Regions from separate parts of the Nocardiopsis sp. iso_238 genome, predicted to be linked through region 2. Evidence: predicted binding sites of a transcription regulator. Region 2 holds the regulator's gene; the other holds the start of a gene.
What was found. Region 2 encodes LexA, which represses DNA repair genes until DNA is damaged. Its sites were predicted from a motif close to TCGAACANNTGTTCGA; they were not measured.

Region 1 (11,733 bases), 140 kb from region 2:
CCCTCGTACACCCCGAGCTCCGCTTCGACGTCGTCTCCGTCTCCCAGGCGCCCGAGGCCGTCTCCGAGAACGCCGCCGTGCGCTTCGAGACCGCCGACGGAGCCCTGGGCGACTGGCAGGACCTGCACTTCCACACGGCCGGACCCGAGCACCTGGCGCCCACGGCCTCCGCCACGGCGCGGGCGCCCGAGGGCGCGACCGGCTACGAGGTGCGCGGCACGGACGGCGCCGACCTGACCGCCGTGAACCTGCACGACGGCGAGGAGCTGCGGTTCGGCGGCCGAGAGCGGGTGTCCCTCTCGACCGAGGACGAGGGGGTCACCACCCTCACCGGCGGCACCACGCTGCGGGTCCGCACCCGGGCGGGGTGGGGCGCCGACGAGTCGCTGCGCTTCGACGGGGACGGCAACGACCTGTGGCCGGCCCGGTTCCACCGTGTGCAGGCGCTGACCGTGCACCACACGGCGATGGCGACCACCGAGGACCACGCGGCGGACATGCGGGCCGTCTACCACCTGCACGCCGTCCAGCAGGGGTGGGGCGACGTCGGCTACCACCTGCTGGTGGACCCCGAGGGCACGGTCTACGAGGGACGCCACTCGGGCGGCGGCCTCCCGATCTTCCGAGGGGTCCCCCTGCCGGGCCTGGCCGAGTCGGTGACGGCCGGCCACGCGTTCGGGTTCAACCACGGCAACATCGGCGTGTGCCTGCTCGGGGACTTCACCGACGGGCTGCCGACCCAGGCCGCCCAGGACTCCCTCGTGGACGTCCTGCGGGTCCTGTGCGCACTCACCGGCGTGGACCCGTCCGAGCGGATCGAGTACGTGCACCCGGACACCGGGGCGGCGACCGGACAGGAGGCCGTGGCCCGGCACCGGGACTGGCTCCAGACCGAGTGCCCCGGCAACGCCTTCTCCGAGGCATTCGACACGGTCATCCGCCAGCGGGTCGCCAGCGGCCTGCTCTGAACCCGCGCGGTGGCGGGGCGTTCCGGCGTCCCGCCACCGGATCGGGCGGGTGCGTGGGACGGCGGCCCGCCGCTCCACGCACCCGTGGGACGCGTATCTTGATCGGTGCCCGGAACGGCCGTTCGTACGCAACAGGGGGATCACTCGCATGGCCACCGTCCAGAGCGCTCCGATCATGCCCGCGGTGATCCTGGAGACCGAGCGCCTGCGCCTGCGGTCCGTGCTCGAACGGGACATCGACGACGTGTACGCCTCGTGCGTGGACCCGGAGCTCCAACGATGGATTCCGCTGCCCGCGCCCGGACTGCCCTACACGCGGGAGTCGGCCGAGCACTTCTGCCTGAGCCTCGCCCCGGCCATCCGTACCGGCGGCGACGGCCAGCACTGGGCGGTGGTGGACCGGGAGACGGGTCGGCTCACGGGATCGGTGGCGCTGCTGCGCACGCAGTGGGCGGCCATGGTGACCGAGATCGGCTACTGGATCTCGCCGTGGGGCCGGGGCCGTGGGCTGGCCACCGAGGCCGTCGTGGCGGTCTCCCGCTGGGCCCTCGGCCAGGGGTTCCAGCGCGTGGAGCTCAAGGCCGCCATCGGGAACACCGGCTCCTGCCGGGTGGCCGAGGCCGCCGGGTTCCGGCGGGAGGGCACCGACCGGAACGCGATGCCCCTGCACGAGGGCCGTTCCGACCTGGCCTCGTACGGTCTGGTCCCCGGCGACGTCAGCCTCGGCGAGGGGCTGCCTCCCCTACCCGACCGGGTCGGGCCGTGACGGCCGCCGGTACGGATGGCCGACCCGGCCGCCTCCCACGGTTCCCCGGCCCGACCGCACCGGAACCGGTGGCGTCCGCTCAGCCCCAGACGCGGCTGAGCGACCACTCCCCGGTGGTCGTGTCGTGCCGGAGTTCGTACACGCCCTGTGCGTAGGCGGAGCCCGCCTCGACCCGCCAGTGTCGGCGTTCGGGCACCTGGGACCCGTTGCCGGGTGTCCAGTCACGGCGCAGGGTGACCCAGTGGTCGATGATCCTCCGCACCCCGTACACGCGGCCGTCCCAGGTGAACCGGGTGGGTCGGCCCCCGTCCTCGACGACCGTGACCTTCGCCCCGAAGTACCGTCCCACGACAGTTCCCCCCAGCATCGACCGACTCCTTCTGGCTGGTGTCCGGCGGCGCGGGATGGCACACCGCCGGAGCGCCCGTCCGTGGGGAAGTACGGCCAGGCGTTCGAACAAGTATTCGAATCCTAGCGAAAGCGGGGGTTCCGTGGAACTGTTTCCGCGTTCCCGACATCACTTCCGGTAGCACCCCGAGTGCCCGAACCCCCGTTGTTCCGGTCGCATCCGGGATCGTGCCACCCTCCATCTCCTTGATCGGACGTCCGTCAAAGACCTCGACCGGCCCCCGGGCCCGCACACCCCCGACCACCGCTCCCACCCCCCGCGCGCCCTGACCCGACCGCGCGGAGCCACCCGCCCAGCTCCGTGTCGGCCCAGTTCCGGCCGGGTTCCGCGCCCGGAACGGCCGAGAAGAACCGGAACGCGTCGGCGTGTCGAGATCGGTACGCTGTTAGACGCGAATCACACGATCCATACGAGGGACCCCCAACTGTGACGTCCAATGGACACGAAAGCGGCAAACCCCTGCGCGCCGGTGACCCGCGCGAACTCGACGGCTACCGCATCGTCGGCCGTCTGGGACACGGCGGCATGGGCACCGTGTACCTGGCCAGGGACGCCGCCGACCGTGCCGTGGCCGTCAAGCTGATCCGCCCCGACCTGGCCGACGACGAGTCCTTCCGGCTGCGCTTCGCCCGTGAGGTCGCCTCCGCCCGCCGGGTCGCCCGCTTCTCCACCGCCGGGGTCATCGACGCCCGGCTGGAGGGTGAACCCCTCTTCATCGTCTCCGAGTACGTGCCGGGCCCCAACCTGGACGAGGCGGTCCGGGGCGGCGAGCCGATGCACGGAGGGACGCTGGACGGACTGGCCATGGGTGTCGCGGCGGCGCTGACCGCCATCCACGGTTCGGGGATCGTGCACCGGGACCTCAAACCCGCGAACGTGCTGCTGTCCCCGGTCGGCCCGAAGGTGATCGACTTCGGGATCGCCCGCGCCCTGGACGACGCCAGCGGTGCGGTCACCCGCTCCAGCCAGCTCATGGGCACCCCCTCCTACATGGCGCCGGAGCTGATCCTGGGCGAACAGGCCACGGCCGCGGCCGACGTCTTCGCGTGGGGATGCCTGGTGGCCTTCGCGGGCATCGGCCGGGCGCCCTTCGACGCGGGTACCGTTCCCGCGGTCCTGCACAACATCTCCACCGCGTCGCCCAGGCTGGACGGGCTGGACCCCAGCCTGGTGGACCTGGTCACGGCGGCGCTGGACAAGAAGCCCGAGAACCGTCCCACCTCCCAGCAGCTGCTGGCCCACCTCACCGGCCAGCAGGACCCCGAGGAGGCGGAGGTGCGGCGGACGATCACCACCTCGTGGGCGCCGCCGAGCAGCACCCCGGTGCCCGGGCGACCGCCGGAGCCCACCGAGCCGGTTCTCCGGGAGCAGGTCCCTGTCGAGGGCGCCACCACGCCGCCGGACGGCCAGCCGTCGGCCTCCGACCCGAGCGCCGCCCCGCCGCACACGCGGGCGTACCCGCCGCCCACGGCGCAGCAGGCTCCCCCGGCCCACCAGGCGCCTGAGTCCCAGCAGACGCAGCTCCACCAGGCCCCGTTCCCACCGCCCGTGCCACCCGGGGAACACCCGCAGCAGTACCCCCAGGGGCACCTCCCCCCACAGACACCGCCGTCCGGTCCTCAGCAGGGCGGATACGGCCACTACGGACCGAGCGGCGGCCACCCGCCGCCGCACCACGGCGCCGGTCACGGCTCCGCGCCGCAGGGCGGGTACGGTCCGGGCCAGTACCAGCAGCCCGTGTCGGGGAACTCGCCCTCCCACGGGGTGCCCGCCCACACCGGCCACGCCGGGTACGGTCCCCCCAACGGACCCAACGGACCGGGTCAGCCCCCGGCCCCTCCCCGGGGCGGGGACCCGGGCCGCCGCCGCAAGGTGATGCTCATCGGCGGTGCCGCCCTCGCGGTGGTCCTCGTCGCGGGGGTGGGCGCGACCGTCCTGCTCTCCCGTTCGGACGACCCGCCGACGGACACCACCAGCATCTACGTCACGGACTTCGCCACGGACCCCGCGTGGTCGGACACCCGGACCTTCGACCCCCAGGACCCGGACTACTCGGACGGCTACTGGGCCGAGGAGAAGGCCGTGGTGTTCGAGCTCGACCCCACGATCTACACCTCCCGGGGCACGATCGTCCCCTACGACAGGGAGACCCCGGACCGCGTCCTCATCAGCACCAACCTGGTGCCGATCCAGGGCCCCGCCGAGTCCAACCTCGGCGTGCGCTGCTGGGACCAGGAGGGCGAGGACGAACGCACCATGTACGAGGCCCTGCTGCGCTTCGACGGCGCCCAGGCGCAGATCCGCCGGGTGACGGAGGAGAGCGGGGACACCGCGATCGCCGAGACCACCGAGGTGGCCGGGTTCGAGCCCTTCGACCTCCACAACGAGGAGTCCGCGGTCGAGGGCCTGCCCTATGACGTCCGGGTCGAGGACCTCGTCACCAACAACCTCAAGTTCGCCTGCGAGTACGTGGCCGAGGAGGGCGAGGACCCGTACATGGACCTGCGCATGTGGGTCAACGACGAGCTCGTGCTCTCCGCCACCGACCAGCAGCCGCTGCCCGACGACGGCGACCTCGACGACGAGGAGCGGCGCAGGGTCGGCGTCGTCATGCGCCCCGGCGCGGGGACCGAGCCGATCGCCGCGCTCTACACGGACTACGCTCTCCACAGGATCAACGTCGACGGCTGAGCCGGGTCTCCGAGGCGGGCGCTCCGAAGGCCGCGCCCCGGCCCCGGCGGTGTCCCGCCCCCTGAGGAGAACCATGCGCGTGATCGTGATCGAGGAGTACGGCGGACCCGAGGTCCTTCGGGTGACCGAGGCCGAGAGCCCCGCTCCGGGGCCCGGTGAGGCACGCGTGGACGTCGAGGCGCGAGGCGTCAACTTCATCGACGTCTACCAGCGCTCGGGCGCCTACCAGGTCCCGCTCCCCTACGTCCCCGGGATGGAGGCCGCCGGAACGGTCTCCGCTCTGGGCGAGGGCGTCACCGACCTCCGGGTCGGTCAGAGGGTCGCCTGGGCGATGGCCCCGGGCGGGTACGCCGACCAGGCCGTGGTCAGGGCGTCCCTGCTCGTCCCGGTCCCCGACTCCGTCAGCACCGAACAGGCCGCCGCGCTCATGCTCCAGGGCATGACCGCCCACTACCTGACCCACGCGGTCCACCCCGTGGCCGAGGGCGAGACCGTGCTGGTGCACGCCGCCGCGGGCGGCACCGGGCTGCTCGTCACCCAGCTGGCCAAGGCGCGCGGCGCCCGGGTGATCGGCACCGTGTCCACCGACGAGAAGGAGCGGATCGCCCGGGAGGCGGGCGCGGACGAGGTCATCCGGTACACGCGGACCCCGGTGGCCCCGGCCGTCCGGGAGCTCACCGGCGGCGAGGGCGTGGCGGCGGTCTACGACGGCGTCGGCCGCGACACCTTCGACGCCAGCCTGGAGTCCCTGCGCCCACGCGGAGTCCTAGCCCTGTTCGGGCAGTCCAGCGGCGCGGTGGAGCCCGTGGACCCGCAGCGGCTCAACAGCGCGGGCTCGGTGTACCTGACCCGGCCCTCCCTCGCCTACTTCGTGGCCGACCGGCAGGAGCTCCTGGGTCGCGCGGGCGACCTGTTCTCCCTGGTGGAGAAGGGTGGCCTGGACGTGCGGATCGGCGGCCGCTACACCCTGGAGGAGGCGGGCGCGGCGCAGTCCGCCCTCGCCTCGCGGGGCACCACCGGCAAGCTGCTGCTGGTCTGAGCCCGCCTGGCGGGCAGGGCGACGGCGGGCCCCCGGCACGGAGGCCCGCCGTCGTCCGGCCACTCACTCCTGTTCCCGCGGCTCCGGAGGCGTTCCCATCCGCGCACCGGCCTTGCGCACGTCGTCGCGCGCGTCGGCCACGGCCTGCTCGGCGGCCTCCGCGGCCTCCTGCGCCGCCTGCGCGGAGGCGGAGGCCTGGGCCGGGTCCGGGCCGGTGATCTGCGCCGGTCCGCCCGACTCCCCCTCCTGGGCCTGTTCCTTCGTGGTGGAGGGCGCGGTCATGGCGGCGTCCCCGGCGAAGGCGTGGCTCACGTTCTTCACCGCTTCGGTCAGCTCGCCCGGGATCACCCAGAAGGTGTTGCCCTCGCCCTCGGCCAGGCTCGGCAGGGTCTCCAGGTACTTGTAGGCGAGCACCTTGGCGTCGGCGTTGTTGGTGTGCACGGCCTGGAAGACGCGTTCGATCGCCTTGGCCTCGCCGTCGGCCCGCAGGATGGCCGCCTGCTGGTCACCCTGGGCCTCCAGGATGGCCTGCTGGCGCGCCCCCTCCGCCTTGAGGATGCGGGCCTGCCGCTCACCCTCGGCGTGCAGGATGGCCGCCCGCTTGTCGCGGTCGGCCCGCATCTGCTTCTCCATCGCCTCCTTGATGGTGGGCGGCGGGTCGATTGCCTTGATCTCGACCCGGTTGATGCGGATTCCCCACTTGCCGGTGGTCTCGTCCAGGACCCCGCGCAGCCGGGTGTTGATCTCCTCGCGCGAGGTGAGCGTCTTCTCCAGGTCCATGGAGCCGATGACGTTGCGCAGCGTGGTGACGGTGAGCTGGTCTATGGCCTGGATGTAGTTGGCCACCTCGTAGGCGGCGGCCTTGGGCTGGGTCACCTGGTAATAGAGGACGGTGTCTATGTTGACGACGAGGTTGTCCTCGGTGATGACCGGCTGGGGACGCGAGGTGAAGACCTGTTCACGCAGGTCGAACTTGGTGTTCACCCGGTCCACTCCCGGGATGATGAAGTTCAGTCCCGGGTCGAGGGTGCGGATGAAGCGCCCGAAGCGCTCGATGTTGTAGGCGCGTGCCTGCGGGACAATCCGGATCGCCGACAGGGCGACGGCTACCAGCAGGACGGCGAGGATGATGAGCGGTATCGCAGATTCCATGTTCCGCACCTCGTCCGGGGATGTGGCTGTGGTCTTGGTTCCGTGTTCGGTTCGGGAGCTCGCGCGGCTCGGCGGGGTCAACCGCGCCCACTCCGGTCAGTCCTGGTCGGGACGGTTCCGTTCGGGCAGTTCGGGGAGGCCCGGCAGGGCCTCACGCGGGTAGACGACGGCGGTCGCGCCATCGATCTCCATGACGTCGACGTGCGCCCCCACCGGGATCACCAGGTCCTCGTCCAGACTGCGTGCCGACCACTCCTCTCCTTGGAGCTTGACCCTCCCGCTGTCGGCGTCCACCTCCTGGAGCACGACGCCGGAGCGGCCCACCAGCGCGGCCGTGCCCGAGCGGACGTCCGGGCCGCGCCTGAGCTGGCGGTCCATGATCGGTTTGACCAGGATTAGCCCGGCGGCGGACGCGGCGGCGAAACCGATGATCTGCACGACCACCGGAAGGCCGATGGCGCCGAGGATCCCGGCGACGAGCGCGGCGGCCGCCAGGAGTCCCAGCACGAAGGTCAGGGTGAGGAACTCGGCGACCCCGAGTCCGGCCGCGAGAATGATCCAGATCAGCCATGCAGGCATGTTCCCGTGGCCCTCCCGCTGTGGTTTCGGGTAGTCCTTAAGCTACCCACACAAACCCGTCACACCACAAGATCCCCTTGACGGATGCACGATCGCGGCCCGCGACTCCCCCGTCGCCGGGGGTCGCGGGCCGCGTCCGTCACCGCCGGGGGCGGTACCCGGTCACCTGCCGCCGGAGAACTGGTAGACGAGCTGGTAGGTGGGCCTGTTCTGCCAGGCGATCGGCCACATGTTGATGCCGCCCACCGCCTGGTGGATCACGGTGTCCGCGCAGAGCTGGTCACCGGCCGAGCAGTGGCCGTCCCCGGGGTAGACGTCGCCCGCCGGGGTGGCGGCGGCCTCCGCGAGGCTGTCCAGCAGGACCGTGCGACAGGAGTCGACGTCGCCCTCACCGCAGTAGACCTGGTCTCCGAGGGTGCCGTCCACCTCCTGGCCCAGGACCGAGCGCAGGTCCTTGTGCACGTAGGACCACCAGCCGTACTGGAACGCCGAGCCCCGGTGGGCCTGGCTCTGGTTGACGCTGCCGGGCGCCCCGCCGCCGATCGCCCCGGAGGGGGACTCGTCGGGTTGGGCGGCCCGGGTCAGCTGCGTGTACAGGTCCTCGCCCAGACCGGGCTCGAACTGCGCCCGGACCAGCAGCGGCCACCAGGCGTCCAGCACGCGGATGGCGTCCGCGTGGTCGTAGTACCCGGCGTCGCGCTGGGGTTCGCGCCGCAGGGAACCGGACTCGGTCCAGGCCCGCAGCGACGCGACCGTCTCCGCCAGCTCCGGGTCGTCCACGGCCTCGGTGTCAATGACCTCCAGGAGCAGCGGGAGGACCTGTTCGGCGCGCAGGTCCGCGACCCCGGCCTCCATCATCGTCGCGGTGAGCGAGGCGGGCGTGAACTGGTGCCCGTCCCCGATCAGCCCGGACACCCTGGCGTCCAGCAGGTCGTTGCGGTGCACCGACCCCGTGGACCAGCCCGAGGTGTACCCCTGCGCGGGCTTGTTGTTCCAGTTGACGATGTAGTCCGGGTTGATCTCCTGCGGGTGGTCGGACTGCGGGTGGTACTCGGCCTCGTTCGTGGCCGGGTCCCAGCCGGACCAGCCGGAGCCGGAGTAGGCGTCGATCGGCAGGGTCGGGTTGGTGCCCGCGAGCCGGACCGGGTTGGAACCGGAGTTGATGAAGGCGATGTCCGTGTCGTCCACGTAGTGCCAGTTGAACGCGTACCCGATGTCCTCGGCCGCCCGGGTGAAGGTCTCGGCGGAGGTGACCTGTTCGGGGTCGTTGAACCGCTGGAAGCCGAGGATGGAGTCCACCTCGCGCATGTAGGTGGACCGCAGCTCGGTGAAGGCCACCGGAGCCCCGTCCACGGTGGCGAACGACCTGACCAGGCCGAACTCGGACCGCAGGGAGGTCAGGGTGTAGCCCCCGGCCGGGGTCCCGTCCGCGATGGTGGGCGTCCAGTCGTTGCTGACGCTCAGCTCCTCGAACTCCGTGCACCCGCCCGAGGAGTCCACGTAGGCGCGCGAGGAGGTCGACGGGTCGGAACCGTCGGTCTCGCACAGCTCCACCGCGAAGGTGTCGGTGATGTCCTGGCCCGCCGAGGTGGCGCTCCAGGCGTAGTCGGCGCCGCGGCCCATCTGGACGTAGAAGCTCACGCCCGCGAAGGAGGCGCCCCGGGCGCTGATGCCGGGCCCCTGGAGTTCCTGGAGCATCAGCAGCTGCGGTGAGAAGTAGCCGGTCTGCGGGCCCATCACCGCGACGGGGTTGCCGCTCTCGGTGTGCTGACCGGAGACCAGCAGGGCGTTGGACATGCCGCGCGGGTCGAGGAAGCCCTCGGGCAGGACGCCGTCGTCGAAGATGCCCTCGGCGGCGGACAGGTCGCCCTCCTCGACCATCTGCTCCAGCTCGGCCCGCTGCTCGTCGGAGAGCTCCTCCACGGTCGGGGCGTCCGCTCCGGGCGCCTCGTCCTGTTCGGCCTCGGCCCGCTGCGCCGTGGCGGCCGCGGACCCGTACTCGTCGTGGACGATGCTGTAGGGCTCGACGGAGCCGTCGTCCGGAACGACCTCGCCCACCGGGTCGTCCGGGGTCTGGGCGTAGGGGAACTCGCCGTCGACGCTGACCACGGCCTCGGGGTCGTTCTCCATGCGCCAGGCGTGCCAGAGTTCCAGGCCCTCCTCGGCACCGTAGCGGTCCTGGAAGTTGGCCAGCACGACCGCGGCCTGGACCTCGCCGCCACCGCCCCCGCCGAAGATCCCGCCGACCATCGCGGCGATGCCCACGACGTCCGTGGGGGTGAAGGGCTCGATCTCCCCGCCGTTGGTGATGGCGTCCTTGTGGCCCGTGAGGACGTACTCGCCGGGGAAGTACCGGCCGCTGTCCGCCTCGTCGATGTAGGCGTTGACGCCCTCCAGATAGGCGTCGACGTCCGCCAGTGCCTGGGCGCCGCGTTCACCGCTGTCCGCGACCCGGTCGATCTGGGCCTGCTTGTCCTCCTCCGTGTAGGGCGCGGTGCCCCAGAGGTCCTGTTCGAGGCCCCGGTTGCCCTCGGCGCCGCCGGCGAAGGAGGTGAGTTCACCCCGGCCGACCCGGCGCAGGACGTCCATGAGGAACAGGCGGTCCTCACCGGCCGCGTATCCGGCACCGAACATGGTGCCCTCGCGGGTGGTGCCCTGGACGTGCGGGATGCCGTGCTGGCGGTCCCGGGTGATGGTGACGTCGTCGCGCGGCTGGTAACGGCGGTCGACGTCGCCCTCGTCGACACCGAAGCTGGCGTCGATGAAGAAGTCGTCGAGGCTCTCGTCCGTGAGCCCGTCGTAGTGGTGGACGAGGTTGTCGTACATGTCGAGCTGGCTCGACGAGTGCTTGGGCCGGGTGCCGAAGACCTGGTGGCCGAGGATCTCCACCAGTGTGGCGCTGCCGTTCTGGCCCGGCGGGAGGATGTCGAGGCAGGCCCCGGGGGCGCAGTAGTCCTCCGGTGCTGCCAGGGCGGGGGTGGCGGGAAGGGCGGCGACCAACGAGGCGGAGATCGCGAGGGCCGCTCCCGCGGCTCCCATGCGGAGCCGTCGGGGCGGTGCGGGTCGGAGGTACGGGGGCATGTGGGGTCACCACCTGGGGGTGCGGGCGATGGATCAGCCGCATGGTACGTAGAGGTACGCAAAGTGCGAAAGACTTTCACGTTCTTCCACAGAAGCTGGGCCTCGGTACCCGAAAAACTTGGTTTGCAGTGACCCATGCCACACCTGCGGAAACCCGTATGAGCAGCCTGCACCGCCACCGACACGCACCGTGGACACTGGCCACATCCGGCCACAACCCGCCGGTCACTCGGGCGGACACCGGGCACGGCCACGTCCTTTGACACAATCGCCCCATGAACCAGTACCCCGACCCCCATCAGGGTGAGCCCTGGCAACAGCCCAGCGGCGGCACCCCAGGGTGGGGCCTGCCCCCCGAACCGCACACCGGTGGCCAACTGGAGCCCTACGGCGCCCCCACGGGCGGATACCAGCCCTTCGACGGCGGCATGCCGCACGAACCCACCCTCGACACCATCGGGGACATCGCGATCACGCAGAACACCGTGATCACCCCGTCCGGCCGGTTCCCCATCAGGGGGACGGTGTGGACCGTCAGCGACATGAGCCGCACCGAGCGCAGCACCCCCGTGTGGGCGATCATCGTCGCGATCCTCATCTTCTGGTGGACCTGCCTCCTCGGCCTGCTGATCCTCCTCGTCAAGGAGGACAGGACGACCGGACACGTCCAGGTCACCGTGCAGGGCGCCGGCCAGTACCACTCCACGCAGATCATGGTGAGCAACCGGTCCTACGTGCAGCACGTCAACCAGCAGGTCAACTACGCGCGCGGCCTCGCGGCCTGACCCACCAGGATCGGCCACCACGCTGGCCGATCCTGGATTCCAAGCCGACCGGCGTTCGAGCACCCTCCGCCGGCCAACACGTCGCCAAACCCCGGCAAACCCATGTTTGCCACGCATTGTATTCGCTCATACACGTAGAGCAGCCTAGAGTCTTTCCTGGAAGGGAGCGCATGCTGTTCACGGTGGCGTCGCTCGCGATCCTGCTCGGCCAGTGGTGGATCTTCTGAACGGGGTCTCCCCACGGGGGCTGACAACCCTGGAGT
Region 2 (11,733 bases):
GAGAACGGGAGGAACCGCCCCCGTTGTTGAGCACCTGGGGCAGCAGCTGGGCGGTGAGCAGCGTGGACAGCGCCGAGCCGTCACCGGAGCCGCCCTCCGTCTGGACCACGACCGGGCGCGGTGCCCGCTCGGCCAGCGCGGCGCCCACGTCCAGGCGGCGGCGGGCCAGCTCGTACTCCAGCACCGCCCGGTTGTCGCGGTAGGCGGTGGCCAGCCGGTGCTGCGCCTTGGCCTCGTTCTCGGCGGCGACCAGGTCGGCCCGGCCGCGCGTCTCGATCTCGTACCGCACCCGCTGGGCCTCGGTCTCCTGCTCCTCCAGCATCTGCGCCACGTCCTTGCGCGCCTTGTTGAGGGAGGCGTTGACCTCGACGATCTTGGCGTCGCGGGTCTTCTTGGAGCGCTCGATGTCCATGAGCAGGGTGTCGATGCGGCGCTTGCGCGTGAGCTCCCACTCCTGCTCGTAGGCGACCAGTTCCTTGGCGACCCGCTCCCGGGTGGCCAGGTGCTGCTGGTACTGGCTGGGCAGCTGCACGTCCGGAATGTTGCAGCCGGTGATGGTCACGCCGTACTTGTGCAGCTGGGCGTTGAGCAGGCTGCGCATGTCCTCGACGTTGGAGCCGCGCAGGTCGTAGGCGGACTCGGTGTTGACCATGCGGCTGCGCTGGCGGATGGCGTCCTGCACCGCGCTCGACAGCACCAGGTCGAAGTTGCTCGCGCCGATCGAGGTGACGAACCGGTACGGCTCCTCGATCCGGAACTTCAGGAAGAACTCGATCGACTTCAGCGGCACGTTCTCCCGGGTGGGGCAGGCCAGCACCGGGGCCGTGTAGGGGATCTCCGTGCGGGTGTCCACCACGAAGTCCACGCGCGACCACGGGTGCCACAGGTAGTGGCGGCCCGGGCCGATGCTCTTGGCGAACGCGCCGTACTTGGTGAGGATGCCGGTGGTGCCCTCCTCGATCTCCACGATCGCGCCGCGCCACCACCACAGACCGGCGGCGAGCACGCTGAGGATGCCGACGAACAGGGTGGGCACGGCCAGAGTGCCGTAGGCGAGGCCGGCCACGGCGCCGCCGAAGGCGACGTGCAGCGACATCATCAGGGCGGAGCAGATCGCGAACAGGCCGAACCAGACCAGGATGGTCCAGCGCAGGCCGCGGTTGTCGCGCGGTATGACCACGGGGACGATGGCGCCCTGGTCACCGCCGCGCAGCAGACCCGCGAGGTCGCTCCACGAGGCCAGGGACTCCTTGATGTTGGAGCCGCCGCCCGGGTTGAAGGGCTCACTCATCTACTGACCTCCCGGGTGCTGACCCTCGGAACCGCCCTGCGACCACGGGGGCAGCGGCGGGTCCTGCGGGTTCTGGAACGGTGCCGCGGAGGGCTCGGGCCCGTCGGCGGCGGACTCGGAGATGCGCTCGTCGATGGCGCCGTCGCTCACCGACTGGCGGATCTCCTCCACCAGGTCCTCTCCGGGGTCCTCGGCCGAGGGGCGGCGGCGCTCGTCCGCCTCGTCCTCGACGATGGCGCTGATCTCCTGCTGGCGCTCGGTGATGCGGGCGTTGATGGCGCCCAGACGCTCACGGATCGCGGCCATGTCCTCGTCGGAGAACAGGGCGGCGTCGGTCTGCCCGATGATCTCCTGGGCGATCCGCAGGTAGTCGACGCTGGCGCCGTCACCGGAACCGATCCGCAGCACCTGCGGGAGGCTGTCCGCGACCGACTCCAGCTTGTCCAGGAGGTTCTCCCGGAAGCGGTAGTTGAGGATCTCGGGGGCCTCGGCGGCGCTGACCGCGCGGATGTCCAGGGCCTGGGCCTGAAGGAGCGCGGCGTTGGCGTTGGCCTCGGACTCGGCCTCCACGAAGCGCTGCCGGGCCGTGGCGCGGGCCCGGTTGGTCTCGCGCTCCAGGGCGGTGTCCATCTGCGCCTGGTACTGGGCGATGTCGGCCTGGATCGCGGAGAGCGTCTCGTTGAGGGTGGCGAGCTCCTTGTTCAGGTCACCCTCGTTCTGCTCCTTGCGCAGCTGGAGCTCGTACTCGAAGGTGTAGGCGTCCTTGGCCACCCGGACCATCTCGGGCGCCGCCAGGTCCATCCGGTACTCCTGGCTGGAGGGCTCGGCGTGGGTGATGTTGGCGCTCGTCAGAACCACGATTCCGCCGAACTGGCGGTTGAGGGCGTCCAGCAGGGCCTGGGTGCTCTCCCCGACCATGTCGTAGATCGCCGAGGCCTCCTGCTCGTAGATGAGGCTGCGGGTGGTCTCACTGATGGCGTTGTTGAGCTTCTCCTGGAAGCCGGGGACGCCACCCAGGGTGTAGACGAAGTCGGTGGCGTTCTCGATCTTGAACTGCACGAACAGGTCGACCGAGGCCTGGACGCCGCTCTTGGTGGGTGCCGAGCGGATCGGGGCGTTGAACGGGTACTCGCGTGTGGTGTTGACGATGTAGGAGACGCGCTTCCAGGGGTTGAACAGGGTGACCCTGCCCGGCTGGTAGAGGTTCTCCATCTTGCCGAAGCGGGTCACGATGGCCTGGCAGCCCTCGGGAACCATGACCATGCCCTGGCGCCACCACATGAAGCCGGTGACGGCCGCGGTGATGATCCAGTAGTGGACGCCGAAGAAGGGGTTGAGCAGGGGGTTGGCACCGGTGACCGCGGCCGTGGCGGCGGCGGTCGAGAACCCGATGACACCGATGACGACCAGGGCGATCGCGGGGAGCATCGTGACGAAGGTGCGTCCCCGGGGGATCACCATCGGGCAGATGACGTGGACGGGACCGCCCTGGCCGCGCTCGTAGTAGCTGCGGTTGAGGGCCTCGCCCGCGTTGCTGAGCGAGGTGGTCTTCTGCTCGATCCGGGTGTCGACGGAGGCGCCCTGCTCACGTGCCGCGACGAAGTCCCGGGGATCGAGGCCGCCCTCCGAACTCTGACCGGACCGCTGACCGGTCACCTGGCCCGCGGCCTGTTGGACTGCGTCGGTCACGGCCTGACGCGGGTCGCCCCCCTGGGCGACCGCGCCAGCCGCGCCGCGCACCGTTTGCGCGAACGACATAGGCATGCACTTCCTTGTGGCGGAACGTCGGGAACTATCGGCTTCGACGTCGCGTACCGCGATCTGGTTCCAGGTCGGAGCGGGTTCATCGCGGGACAAACCGGTAGTGGTCAGCCCCTAGCTTGGCACGACGGCCAGCCGAAACCCATGGGTCGTGTCCCGAGCGTGACGCGGTGTCAGCCGCACGGTGACCCTCGCGCGCCGCATGGCGCACCTCCGTGGGCTGGGACTAGCCTCGTCATGACCGAAACACCCGGAACGGGGAGCCCTCCATGCCCGCAGTACCCAGTGCCGTCCTGACCACCGCCGGGCTGATCGGCGGCTACTCCGTGGCGCGCGCCACCGGAAACCGGCCCCTCGGCGGCGCGGTCCTGGCCGGGTTCGGCGCCGCGGCCTTCGAGACCACGCGCCGCAGCTCCGGCCTGGGCACCGCCATCGCGCTGACCGGCGTGTACGTGGCCGCCTTCGGCCTCTCGCACCCGCTGGCCAGGAAGGTCGGTTCGTGGCCCGCCGTCCTGGGGGTGACCGCGGCGACCGCCGCCGTCGCCGTGGCCTCCGGCGACCGTTCGGAGGCCTAGCGGCCGTGGATGTAGGCCTCCAGCTGGGCGCGGTCGTCCTCCAGCACCCGGAGGCGGCTCTTGACCAGGTCACCGATACTGACGATCCCGGCCAGCCGTCCCTGCGAGGTCACCGGGACGTGCCGGAACCGGCGCACGGTCATGCGTTCGCTGACCTCCTCGACGGTGTCCTCGGGGGTGCAGGTGACCACGTCGGCGGTCATGATGTCGGAGACGGGGGCGGACAGGACCTCGGGGCCCCGGCGCTCCAGGTGACGGACGACGTCGCGCTCGGAGACGATCCCGACGAGGGTTTCGCCCTCCGCGACGACGACGGCACCGATGTTGTGCCGGGCGAGTTCGGTGAGCAGCCGGGCGACGGTCTCCTCGGGGGCGACGCTCACCACCTCCGGGCCCTTCGCCCGCAGGATCGCGGCTATCAGCATGGGAACCACCTTCCGCCGGGGTTCCAAGGGTTACCCGCTCGCCTCCCCCGCCAACCACAGGTGTGGACCACGCCCCGGGACCGGCGTCCCGGGGCGGTGCGCCCGGTTCAGCTGCAGCCGCTGGTGGCGCCGCAGCCCTCGCAGGCGTAGCAGCTGCCGGACGGGCGCATCCTGGTCCCGCAGGTGGTGCACAGGGGCGCGTCGGCCATGAACCCCTCCGAGAAGTTCTCGCTGGGGTGGCCCTCCCGCGCGGCCGGTGCCTCGGTCGGGGCCGCCGACTGCGCGTACGACTCCACCTGGACGGCCGCCTGGACCGGGTCCTCGCCGTGGACCCGGGCCTCACGCTCCGAGGCGGAGAGCACTCCCAGGGCGGCCCGCTCCTCGTGGGGCAGGTGGTCCAGGGCGAGGCGGCGGAAGATGTAGTCCACCACCGACTGCGCCATACGGATGTCCGGATCGTCCGTCATGCCCGCCGGGTCGAACCGCATGTTGGTGAACTTCTCGACGTAGGTCTCCAGCGGAACCCCGTACTGGAGGGCGATGGAGACCGCGATGGAGAAGGCGTCCATCACCCCGGCCAGGGTGGAACCCTGCTTGCCGAGCTTGAGGAACACCTCCCCGAGCCCGCTGTCGGGGTAGGAGCCCGCGGTGATGTAGCCCTCGGCGCCGCCCACCGAGAACGAGGTGGTCTCGCTCGGCCGCTTCTTGGGCAGGCGCCGCCGCACGGGCTTCGGCGCCTCCACGGTCTCCCCGGCCGCCCCCGAGGTGGACAGGGGCTGACCCACCTTGCAGTTGTCCCGGTAGACGGCCAGGGCCTTGAGCCCCAGGCGCCAGCCCTCGTAGTAGATCTCCTCGAAGTCGGTGACCGTCGCCGCCTCCGGCACGTTCACCGTCTTGGAGATCGCCCCCGACAGGAACGGCTGGGTGGCCGCCATCATGCGCACGTGCCCCATGGGCTGGATGTACCGGCGCCCCATGGCGCAGTCGAACACCTCGTAGTGTTCCCGACGCAGCCCGGGGGCGTCCACCACGTGCCCGTGCTCGGCCACGTGGTCGACGATCGGCTCGATCTGCTCGTCCTGGTACCCCAGGTTCCGCAGCGCCCGGGGGATCGCCTGGTTGACGATCCGCATGGACCCGCCGCCGACCAGTTTCTTGTACTTGACCAGCGAGAAGTCCGGCTCGATCCCGGTCGTGTCGCAGTCCATCATGAACCCGATGGTCCCGGTGGGGGCCAGGAGGCTGGCCTGGGCGTTGCGCCAGCCGTGGCGTCCACCGGTCTCCAGGCAGCGGACCCACTCCTGGGTGGCGGCCGCGTGGACGGGCTCCTCCAGGGTCCCGACGGTGCGCAGGTCGTCGTTGGCGGCCGAGTGCTTGCGCATCACGCGTTCGTGCGCCTTCTCGTTGCGCGCGTATCCCTCGTAGGGTCCGACCACACCGGCCAGTTCGGCGCTGCGGCGGTAGGCGGCGGCGGTCATCAGCGAGGTGATCGAGGCGGCCACGGCCCGCCCGCCCTCGGAGTCGTAGGCGTGGCCGGTGGCCATGAGCAGGGCGCCCAGGTTGGCGTAGCCGATCCCCAGCTGCCGGTAGGCGCGGGTGGTCTCACCGATCCGCTCCGTGGGGAAGTCCGCGAAGGTGATGGAGACGTCCATCGCCGTGATCACCAGTTCGACGAGGCTGGTGAACCCCTCGACGTCGAACGTGTCGTCCTCGCGCAGGAACTTGAGCAGGTTGACCGAGGCCAGGTTGCAGGACGAGTCGTCCAGACTGAGGTACTCACTGCAGTTGGCGACGACCGTGCCGCCCACGACGTAGGAGTGGTTACGGGGCTCGGTGAGGTTGTAGGTCGTCTCGAACCCCTGGGACTCGCGGGAGACCAGCCGTGCGGTGGTGCGGGTCCGGTACGTCGTTCGATGGTCCAGGGCCGCACCCAGTTTCTCGCGCTTGCTCTCGATCGAGAAGTTGACGAGCGCCGAGTACTCCGTGAGGAACGAGGACGAGACACGGAGGTCGAAGAACGGACCGTCGCTCCCGTAGGAGACGCTGGTCCCGTCCTTGCGTGTGTAGGTGAAGGTGTCACGCCTCCCCTCGCTGGTCCGGTACACGCGGCTGGCGATCCCGAACGGGGCCAGAAGCTCCTGGACCTCGCGCACGAGCCGCTCTGATCGACTCCCCAGACCGACGTGGCGTGTTCCCTTCTTCCTCTGGTCCACCACGCATCCGTCCGCGTCGAACAGCCCTTGGAGGAACTCGAGGACGGTCTCCTCCGAAGCCTCGAACATCGCGGGTGGCACGGACTTGTCCGCCGCTCGGGCCCCGAGCCCGAGCGCGCGAACGAAGGCGACCATCGCCCTGCGTGTGACCCTGAGCTGCTGGGTGCCGTTGGGCTGGAGGCTGGGCTTGCTCCGGTGCCCGGTGATCCGCTCGATCAGATCCAGGTGTCGGGGCAGGACCTCGGCCTGTTCCTCGGCTGTCCCGTAGACGGTCACCACCTTGTTGTCGTCGATCGAACCATCCCCGACCAACCATCCGAGGTAGTGGGCCAGGTCGGGATCCTCGTCCCACTTCTCCGGGAGGACGACACCGCGCACGCCGGTGGTCCGCGCCGCCTGCCGGGCCGCCTCCAGTGCCTCAGCCGGAACGTTCTGCTCGGGGTTGCTCCTCGGGGCGTACTGGAAGGAACGGACGACCTCGTCCTCCTTCTCCAGGTCCTCCGCGTGCACCCAACCTCGGTTGCCGGTCCACACCCGGTGGTTGGGGGTGCAGCGCAGGACGGACCCGTCGCTGAATCGCAGTTCGAGGATCTCGTTGACTCCGGTGACCATGTACCGCGTGGGCACGGTGGCCACCACCGTGTCCCTCGCGTCCGTGTCCGCGGTGACGTCGTTGGTGTACACCGCGAAGGTCTCCCCCTCCGCGGCGCGGCGGACCAGGTCACCGATGGGGATGTGACCGCGGTCGGTCAGGACTCTCTGGTCCGCGGGGAAGCACGGGTTGCTCGCGCTGATGCGGCCGCTCTCGGGGTTGGTGTGCCAGTCCTGGATGGTGCCGTCGTACTGGATGCCCGGGTCGGCGCACTCCCACGCGGCGCGGGCCATCCGGTGGAAGAGCTCCTTCGCGTCGACCGTGGCGACGACGTCACCCGTGGTGCGGGAGGTCAGGCCGAACTCGGAACCGGTCTCCACGGCGCGCATGAACGCGTCGGACACGCGGACGGAGTTGTTGGCGTTCTGGTACTGGACGCTGAACATGTCGTCGCCGCCCAGGTCCACGTCGAAGCCCGCGTCGCGCAGGGCGCGGATCTTGTGCTCCTCACGGGACTTGGCCTCGACGAACTCCTCGATGTCGGGGTGGTCCACGTCGAGCACCACCATCTTGGCGGCCCGGCGGGTGGCACCGCCGGACTTGATGGTCCCGGCGGAGGCGTCCGCGCCCCGCATGAAGGAGACCGGGCCCGAGGCCGAGCCCCCGGAGGACAGCAGCTCCTTGCTGGAGCGGATGCGCGACAGGTTCACCCCCGCGCCGGAGCCGCCCTTGAAGATCAGCCCCTCCTCCTTGTACCAGTCCAGGATCGACTCCATCGTGTCGTCCACGGACAGGATGAAGCACGCGGAGACCTGGGCCTTCGAGGAGGTGCCGACGTTGAACCAGACCGGCGAGTTGAAGCTGAACAGCTGGTGGGCCAGGGCGTACTTGAGTTCGTGGTCGAAGACCTCGGCGTCCTGGTCGGAGGCGAAGTAGCCGTGCTCGCGGCCGGTGCTCGTGTAGACGCCGACGACGCGGTCGATGAGCTGCTTGAGGCTCCACTCGCGCTCCGGCGTGCCCACGGCACCGCGGAAGTACCTGCTCGCCACGATCTGGGTGGCGTTCACCGACCAGGAGGAGGGGAACTCGACGCCGCGCTGCTCGAAGTTGACGGTGCCGTCGCGCCAGTTGGTCATGACGACGTCGCGGAGTTCCCATTCGAGGGTGTCGTAGGGATGGACGCCCTCGGTGGTGTTGACCCGGGCGAAGCTCAGGCCCTTGCCCCCGCGCTGGGCCGTACCGCTCGTCTTTCGCGCCATGGCAGTGTCTCCCCCGAAGGTCATGCGCGGACCCGGCGGTGACCGCGCGGACGTTCATGTGTGTTCGGGGTGGTGCGGAGTACGGTGTCCGCCGTGCTTCCGCCCACCTCGCGGTGGCGTACCGGGTCCTACCCGGTGGTGTCGACCGCGGGCTCCGTCTGGCCCTCGCGGTCCTCCCGCAGGCTGGCGATCTCGGCCTCGAAGTCGGCGAGGCTCTCGAACCCGCGGTAGACGCTGGCGAAGTGCAGGTAGGCGACCTCGTCCAGGTCGCGCATGGGGCCCAGGATGGCCAGGCCGATCTCGTGGGCGGGCACCTCGGCCACGCCGCGGCCCCGGATCTCCTCCTCGACCTGCTGGCCGAGCTTGGCGAGGGCGTCCTCGGAGACGGGACGGCCCTGGCAGGCGCGGCGCACTCCGGCGATGATCTTGGTGCGGCTGAAGGGTTCGGTGACCCCGGACCGCTTGGCGACCATCAGCAGGACGGTCTCCTGCGTGGTGAAGCGGCGTTCACAGACGGGGCAGGTCCGGCGGCGCCGGATGGCCGCGCCGTCGTCGGTGGACCTGCTGTCGATCACCCTGGTGTCCGGATGACGGCAGAACGGACAGTGCATCCCGGTTCACCTGGCTTTCCTGTACCCGACCAACAACCCTAGGAGTCTACTTAACCACAACTTATTGACTACGGCCCCCGTGTCAACACCAGATGTTGTGGTCGAACCTAGGCGCTGGGGCGGACGCCCGCAACCCTGCCCACGGCGTGTCCCCAATCCGGGAACCGGGGCGGCCGAGGAACGGGGTTCGAGGAGGTGGAAACGGGGGGTGCGGCCGAGGGAGCCGAATCCCAGGATAAGGGGGCGCGGACGCGCGGCCCGACGCCCGCCACACCGAACCGCCGACCGAATTCCACTCCCTCCCGAGGCCACGGAGTGGCGGCGGGGCACGGCGAGACGAACCCCATACCGGATCGCGCATTCCACGGACAACGGCCGCGGCGCGCGTGTACACACATAAGTGCGACCACCGGAAATCGGCTCCCGAAAACACAAAGGGAAATCCCTCCGCGATCCCGTCCACAGGCTCTCGAACGCTTGTTTGATATCACCGTGTGCAACGACTAAAGTTGACCTTGATTTCACACCGGCTTCGCCGTCCGGTCCGCGTGGCCGGTGACCGGCCACACACGCAGGCCCTGACCGAACCGAACACCGAGGAGGCCCGGCCGTGCCGGAGGAGAACCCCGGAGCCGTCGGCTCCGGACCCACCACCGTTCTTTCGCCCGTCGGCGATCCGGGCGCGTCCGTGCCCGACACCCCCAAACTCACCGCACGCCAGCAGAGTGTCCTCAACTGCATCCAGAGGTACGTCCGGGAACGGGGTTACCCGCCGTCCATCCGGGAGATCGGTGACACGGTCGGCCTGTCCAGCCCCTCCAGCGTGGCGCACCAGCTGAAGGTGCTCCAGCGCAAGGGGTACCTGCACCGGGACCAGAACCGGCCGCGCGCCGTGGAGCTGCGCACCCCCGGCCGGGAGGCCTCCCAGACCCTCACCCAGGAGGAGCTCACCGCCGACTCCACCCGGGCCGCCTCGGTCCCGCTGGTCGGCCGGATCGCGGCCGGTGGCCCGATCCTCGCCGAGGAGGCCGTGGAGGACGTCCTGGCACTGCCGCGCCAGCTGGTCGGTGAGGGCCGTCTGTTCATGCTCACCGTGGTGGGCGACTCCATGATCGACGCCGCGATCACCGACGGCGACCTGGTGGTGGTCCGTCAGCAGCAGACCGCCGAGAACGGTGACATCGTCGCGGCGATGCTGGACGACGAGGCGACCGTCAAGGTGCTGCGCCGCGAGCCGGACGGCCACGTGTGGCTGATGCCGCGCAACGACGCCTACGAGCCGATCCAGGGCGACGAGGCCACCATCCTCGGCAAGGTCGTCACGGTCATGCGCAGGGTCTGAGCGCGGATCCCCGAGCCGGGGGCGGTGGGCGGGCCGATACGCTGAGGGCGTGTCGACACCTGTCTCCGCCCCCGTGTCCCCTGCCCCGACCCGCACCCTCCTGGCCGCGATCCTGGCCGCCGGGACCCTGCTGGTCTCCGCCTGCGCGCCCAGCGACGGCGACGGGCCCGCCCTGCCCGGCTCCCCCGGGCAGGAGCGCGAGGTCTCCTTCGAGGGCGGCGGCTTCACGGTGCCCGGCACCTTCACCGCCCCCGCGAACGACGGGGGCACCGTCCCCGGGGTGCTCATCATCTCCGGTAGCGGCCCCACCGACCGGGACGGCAACGGCTACGGACGCCCCGAGGCCAACACCAACCTGAACCTCGCCCGCGTGCTGACCGGAGCCGGTGCGGCGTCCCTGCGCTACGACAAGTTCGGCAGCGCCGACCCTGCCGACCTGACCGAGGCCGAGGAGGAGGCCCTCGACCGACCGGTCGACCCCCTGGTCTTCGAGCAGCAGATGGCCGCCGCCTACGCGGAGCTGGTCGCCCAGCCCGAGGTGGACCCCGAACGCACCGTCATCCTCGGTCACAGCGAGGGCGCCCTGTACGCCCTGCGCGCCCATGAGGTCCTCGACGCCGAACCGGCGCTGGTGCTGGCCGCTCCTCCCGGCACCCGGATGCTCGACCTCATCGACCGCCAGGTGTCCGAGCAGGTCCGCACCGCCGAGGCCCAGGGCGGTGTCGGTGAGGTGACCGCCGCGAAGATGCTCTCCGACCTGCGGGCGGGGCGGGCCGCGGTGCGCTCGGGATCGGAGATGCCCGAGACCGACGCCACCGGGCTGTTCGACGAGAACGGCGCCGACTACCTCGCCTGGATCGACTCCTTCGACCCGGTCGAGCTGGCCGAGGAGCTGCCCGGGGACACCCCGGTGCTGGTCCTGTGGGGCGACCGGGACGCCCAGGTCAACGAGGAGGAGATCGACCGGCTCATGACCGGTCTGGACGGCGCCGAGCGGGTCGACCTGGCCGGGGTCGACCACATCCTGCGCGAGTACGACGACACCCCGGGGGCCGCGGCCCTCGACGCGGACCGCGCGTTCTCCCCCGACGTCACCCCTGCGCTGGAGCGGTTCCTCGACGGCCTCTGGTAGCGGAGCCCGCCTACGGTCCCCCGGGGAACGGCCACCGCCCGCCCCGGCGAGTCACCGGGACGGGCCCCCGGCCAGCGACCCGACCGACTCAGTCGATCGTCCTGACCACGCGGGCGGGGACCCCCGCGACCAGGGTGCGGGCGGGTACGTCACGGGTGACCACGGCCCCTGCGGCGACCACCGAGCCGTGACCGACGGTCACTCCCTCCATGATCAGGGCGGACGCCCCGATCCAGACGTCGTCCTCGATGACGATCGGGGCGTTGGAGATGTACTCGCGGCGCTCGGCGAGGGGCAGCGGGTGCCCTCCGGTGATGAGGCTGACCTTCGGGGCGATCATGACGCGGTCCCCGATGCGGATCCCGCCCCTGTCCATGAACGTGCATCCCTGGTTGACGAAGACGTTCTCCCCGAACGTCGTGTTCAGCCCGTACTCGGTGAAGAAGGGCGGATAGACGGTCACCGAGTCCGGCAGCGGGCCACCGAACACAACCGAGAGTAGTTCCGCTCGGCCTTCGCCGTCGCTGAAGGG

Region 1: AC0VYL_RS06610 (DUF6504 family protein) is a predicted target of LexA. The motif match lies at 2,187-2,202, and genes of this name have one in related genera.

What each region holds. Positions count from the first base shown of each region.
Region 1 is NZ_CM149668.1:1,463,997-1,475,729, reverse strand. Features, by position in the region: gene AC0VYL_RS06620 (peptidoglycan recognition protein family protein) at 1-968, shown strand, start outside; gene AC0VYL_RS06615 (GNAT family N-acetyltransferase) at 1,117-1,734, shown strand; gene AC0VYL_RS06610 (DUF6504 family protein) at 1,814-2,101, opposite strand; gene AC0VYL_RS06605 (serine/threonine-protein kinase) at 2,570-4,834, shown strand; gene AC0VYL_RS06600 (quinone oxidoreductase family protein) at 4,908-5,873, shown strand; gene AC0VYL_RS06595 (SPFH domain-containing protein) at 5,937-7,025, opposite strand; gene AC0VYL_RS06590 (NfeD family protein) at 7,122-7,604, opposite strand; gene AC0VYL_RS06585 (penicillin acylase family protein) at 7,767-10,643, opposite strand; gene AC0VYL_RS06580 (hypothetical protein) at 10,961-11,470, shown strand.
Region 2 is NZ_CM149668.1:1,605,244-1,616,976, reverse strand. Features, by position in the region: gene AC0VYL_RS07230 (SPFH domain-containing protein) at 1-1,291, opposite strand, end outside; gene AC0VYL_RS07225 (SPFH domain-containing protein) at 1,292-3,049, opposite strand; gene AC0VYL_RS07220 (hypothetical protein) at 3,322-3,627, shown strand; gene AC0VYL_RS07215 (CBS domain-containing protein) at 3,624-4,052, opposite strand; gene AC0VYL_RS07210 (vitamin B12-dependent ribonucleotide reductase) at 4,160-8,116, opposite strand; gene nrdR (transcriptional regulator NrdR) at 8,245-8,727, opposite strand; gene lexA (transcriptional repressor LexA) at 9,416-10,069, shown strand; gene AC0VYL_RS07195 (alpha/beta hydrolase family protein) at 10,119-11,201, shown strand; gene AC0VYL_RS07190 (sugar O-acetyltransferase) at 11,290-11,733, opposite strand, start outside.